2 regions of the Afipia sp. GW821-FHT14H12 genome follow, and region 1 is predicted to be linked to the other one. Evidence: riboswitches for the same ligand, from Rfam matches in the RefSeq annotation. Region 1 holds a riboswitch; the other holds the start of a gene.
The links. Region 1 has a riboswitch for cobalamin ahead of AC1RNA_RS15465 (ribonucleoside-diphosphate reductase subunit alpha). Riboswitches for the same ligand answer to the same signal wherever they lie in the genome.

Region 1 (2,389 bases):
GAGATCGTCGGCGACGGTGGTAAGGAAGCAGCTTGAGAGTTGCGGCCGCAGCGTGCCGGAATTGAACAGCGTTGGTGTCGAGGCCATAAAATCGAACGACGACAACAGATTGTAGAATTCGATGGCGCGTCCCTCGCGGTCGATTTCGCGCATAGCAAGCCCCATCGCCACGCGCATGAAGAACGCTTGCGGCAGCTCGATGCGCGCGCCATGAACGTGCAGGAAATAGCGATCATAAAGAGTTTGCAGGCCAAGGAACTGGAACAGCATGTCGCGTTCGGGCTTCATTGCCGTTGCGAGGCGGGCAAGATCGTAGCGGCCCAATTCGGGATCGAGCAGTTCGGATTCGATGCCGGTCTTGATGTAGGCCGGGAAATATTCGGCATAGCGCGTCGCCATGTCGGATTGAGATGCGCTGGTCGGTGTGCCGTGGACGAAGCTCAGAACCTCGCTGCGCAACTTGTCGAGCAGCAGGCGCGCGCTGACATAGGCGTAGTTCGGCTCCTGTTCGACCAGCGTGCGCGCCGCCATGATGGAGGCGAGCGCGAGTTCATCCTGGCTGATGCCATCGTAAAGATTCCTGCGGGCCTCGGCGAGCACCGGCGCAGGATCGACGGCATCGAGCCCTTCGCAAGCTTCGCGGATGATGAGCTCGAACCGCTTGAGGTCGAGCGGCACGCGAGCGCCGTTCGCAAGCGTCATCTGCAGCGTCGGCTCGTTCGATGAAACGGTTGTGCTGGCCCTGTCCGCCGCACGCTCGCGGGCGCGCTCCTCGCGATAAAGCACATAGGCTCGCGCGACCTTGTGGTGCTCGCTGCGCATCAATGCGAGCTCGACCTGATCCTGCACGTCCTCGATATGGAAGGTGCGGCCTTCGCCGAGACGGCGGGTGAGGGTGCCGACGACCTCCTGTGTGAGTTGCTCCACCACCTCATGCACGCGGCGGGAGGCGGCTGCGGTGTGTCCTTCGACCGCGAGAAACGCCTTCGTCATCGCAATCGAAATCTTGGAGGGATCGAAGCGCGACACCGTGCCGTTGCGGCGGATGATCTGCATCGCCGGCTCGCTTGGCGAGGGCGCGAGGGAATCGAGGCTCAACTGGATGAGCGGTGCTTTTTCAGTTTTGGCGGTCTGCAGGTTCAACGACATCGACAAGCCCCGTGATGCGGATTTCAGAAGGCGGGGGTCGAAGGCGCTTGAGCGCTCGGCGGACAGCCGATTGCTGGCGACCGCCGGACTCCCCGTCCGTGGACGTTTTTTCGGTGTCGCGGCAGGTCTCCTGGCTTGCAGGTCGTAGCGGCTTCTTGTCTTCCCGGCCGAGGCCAGTGACGTAATGGCGAAGCAGCTCGCTGCTGACAGTTGCGGGGGCAGCGCCGGATTTCCGCGAAACGTGCGGTTCACCGGCTTCCCTCTTAGCCCACTAGATTTTGATGTCTAGCAGGACCGTGACATCTACATGTGGTGATCTTTGACCGTAAGAGTCAAGAAAACTTTAAAATGCTCCCCGCTATCCCCGGAAGCCGCCGTGGCGCGGTGAAAACCTCAAGCCTTTCAGCGGTTGGCAGACTGCTGCGATTCTGGTTCTGCGGCCAAGGCCATTCGGCAACGATAGCTGTTCCATCCAGATGGCCGAATCGGCCTGCGCTTTACGGATGCGGACACTCTCATTAGATAGAGCCTTCGACAGGCGAGCCACGCGATGAATGATTTCGTTCGACCGATCCTCAATCCACCGGGTGGGCAGAAGAAGGTTCTGCTGCATTCGTGCTGCGCGCCGTGCTCGGGCGAGGTGATGGAGGCGATGCTCGCTTCCGGCGTCGATTACACCATCTTCTTCTACAACCCGAACATTCATCCCGAGCGCGAATATCTGTTGCGCAAGGATGAGAACGTGCGTTTTGCCGAGAAGCACGGCGTCGGCTTCATCGATGCCGACTACGACAAGGACAACTGGTTCGCGCGCGCCAAGGGCATGGAGTGGGAGCCGGAGCGCGGTGCCCGCTGCACCATGTGTTTCGACATGCGATTCGAGCGCACCGCGTTGTATGCGCATGAACATGGCTTTCCAGTCATCACCAGTTCGCTCGGCATCTCGCGCTGGAAGAACATGGCGCAGATCAACGATTGCGGAAAACGCGCCGCGTCGAAATATGACGGCCTGCAATACTGGGATTTCAACTGGCGCAAGGGCGGCGGTTCAGCGCGCATGATCGAGATCAGCAAACGCGAGGAATTCTACCAGCAGGAATATTGCGGCTGCGTGTATTCGCTGCGCGATACCAATGCCCACCGCCGGGCCTGCGGGCGGGAGCCGATCGAGCTTGGCGTCAAGTTCTATGGGCAGAATTCCACCGAGGGCGAGCGATAATCCCACCCTCCGTGCGTTGAC
Region 2 (2,389 bases), on a different contig from region 1:
GCCAAACTGTAAGCGCTTGTTGAACAGGGCTTGCTCGAAGCCGTAATCGTAGCCTTTGCTTTCCTCCGGCTTCAGGTTGAGGTTCGAGACGACGCCGAAAGCAGGGTTGGTTGAATACAATTGATCGATTGAGGGCGCGTGAAAGCCGGTGCCATAGCTTGCCTTGAGCTTGGTGCCGGTTTCCGGAATGACGATCGCCGGCGCAACACGGAACGTGTCGTGCCCGCCAAAATGGTCGTTCTGGTCATGACGCACGTTTGACACGATAAAAAGCCGGTCGAAAAAATTGGATTGCAATTCGGCATAGCTGCCGAGGTTTTGAATCGAGCCGGCAGCCACGGGAATGTTGAAGACGGCCTGGTCGATGCGCCCCCGTTCGGTTTCATGCTCCACGCCGGTGACAAGCGTCTGTCCCCTCACAAGCGCAAGATCGCTTCTCCAGTACACCTTCGCACGATCGCCATGGTAGCTGCTGTTTGGGGTGTCTGATCCATAAAACGGAGGACCATAAGGGTCGGTCGTGTTCCGCTGAACGTCGGTGTAGGTCACGCCAACATGGTTGTTGAAGCGCCCGTCGAGTAATTTGAATACGCCCTCGACGAGGCCGTTGAACTGCTTGCTGTCGGACCGGGACTGGATCGGGTTGGGGACGGTTGCAAACGTCACCGGATTGAAACCATCGCTCTCCGTATACCGAAGGTGAGCATCCGTGTAGCGGGCGACGGCATTGACCGAGAACATCTCGGAGAAGTCGTGGCTGACTTTGCCGTGGAAGGTCAGGTTGTCATAGAAGTCGTTGTTGCGCTTCTGTCCTGGAGGCAGGCTGGAGAGTGGTACGACCGGTGTCGAGTCAACCCGCATGTGCGATGTGGTGAAAGCATAGCGTGTGTCGCTGGTCGAACCGCTGACCGAGGTTGCCTGATTGAACGTCCCGAACGATCCACCTTCGAGCAGCGTGGACCATTGCGGCGCGCCCTTGCCGGTCTTGGTTGTCATCGAGATGACGCCGCCCATCGCGTCCGATCCGTACAGGCCACCCTGCGGGCCGCGAAGAACTTCGACCTGTTCGAGGCCGAATGTCGTCAGCGGACCGAAATCGAACGCGCGATTGGGACTCGATGGATCGCTCACGTCGATGCCGTCGATGAGGACCTTGGTGTGATAGGAGTTTGCGCCGCGGATGAAAACGGATGTCAGTCCGCCCGGAGCATTAGGTGCAACATTGAGACCGGGAACGGTCTGGAGCAGATCCGGCACGGTTCGCCGCTGTGTGTCCTGAATATCCTTTGCCGTGATCACGGTGATCGAGCTGGCAATCTGGCTGACCGGAGTAGGGATCGTGGTCGGCGAGGTCACGAGGTTGTTCGGCAGATTGGCGGAAGCGGCAGATGCTTCGGCAGGCTTCGGCTTCGCATCCACGCGCTTCCTGTTTTTCGGTAGATGCTGGTTCGGCTTCTTCGGGGCCGGGCTCACCTGAATCGCGGGCAGCGGCGGTTCGGTCTGCTGGGCCTGTGCGGATGGAATGAAAGCTGCGCTCGCCAGCAATGCTGAGAGCAAAGCAGGCGAGATGCGCCTGCGCGAGGATGATTGATGTAATGTCACGTTCGGCCCCCACCGAAATCTTGCAGGCGGAGAACGATCAGGCTTCCAGGCGCATGATATGAAAGCGAGGCTTCACATCGGGACTGGAGAAGGCCAGAGGCATGTCTCCGCAACGGTTCATGTCATGTCACCGCTGCGGAAGCCGCTCCTTCGCACGCCCCGCGCGACGGATGGATGACCGGCGCAGGCAGGTCTCCTGGCTCGCGGATCGTCGCTGCTGTCCGCCTTCCCAAGCCGGCATGGGCCGTGCTCAGTGGCATGATGGACAGCGGCTCACCGCTGACAGTTGCGGGGGCAGCTTCGGAATTGCCGCGCCGGAGAAGGTGTGCGAAATATGCCCTCAGCGCGACGGCACCGAATTCCCTATTACGCCGGCTTGCGCCGGCACCTGTACCGTGCCCGCAATCAAGCGGGGTGGCGGTGTCGTGTCAACGCCACAATGTCCGAGAATCTCTGCGCGATGGACTTCCCCGATCTGCGTTGCAAATGGGAGACAGCGGCACGCCGCGCAGTGCGTCGCGCCATGCCGCTATTGACCATCGTTCTGATGCTTGGCGGGTGCGCGTTCGGCAGCGCGGATTACGATGGCGTCACTTATACCGCTGACCGCGGCGTCAGCGATCAGCCGTTTCCCAAGAATTATCGCCCCCAACTGCTCGCATTCCTGCACACATATCTGAACGATCCAACCGACGTGCGCAGCGCGGCGATCGCGGAGCCGATGCAGCGCGAAGTCGGCGGACGGCAGCGTTACGTTACCTGCCTGCGCTACAGCGCCAAGAATCTC

Region 2: it holds a riboswitch for cobalamin, as region 1 does, so the genes downstream of both, AC1RNA_RS10425 (TonB-dependent receptor plug domain-containing protein) here and AC1RNA_RS15465 (ribonucleoside-diphosphate reductase subunit alpha) in region 1, are expected to answer to the same signal.

Annotation. Positions count from the first base shown of each region.
Region 1 covers NZ_JBXAOZ010000003.1:206,963-209,351, forward strand. Annotated here, with positions in the region: gene AC1RNA_RS15465 (ribonucleoside-diphosphate reductase subunit alpha) at 1-1,149, opposite strand, end outside; cobalamin riboswitch at 1,253-1,463, opposite strand; gene AC1RNA_RS15470 (epoxyqueuosine reductase QueH) at 1,700-2,368, shown strand.
Region 2 covers NZ_JBXAOZ010000001.1:2,074,233-2,076,621, forward strand. Annotated here, with positions in the region: gene AC1RNA_RS10425 (TonB-dependent receptor plug domain-containing protein) at 1-1,602, opposite strand, end outside; cobalamin riboswitch at 1,772-2,009, opposite strand; gene AC1RNA_RS10430 (hypothetical protein) at 2,042-2,389, shown strand, end outside.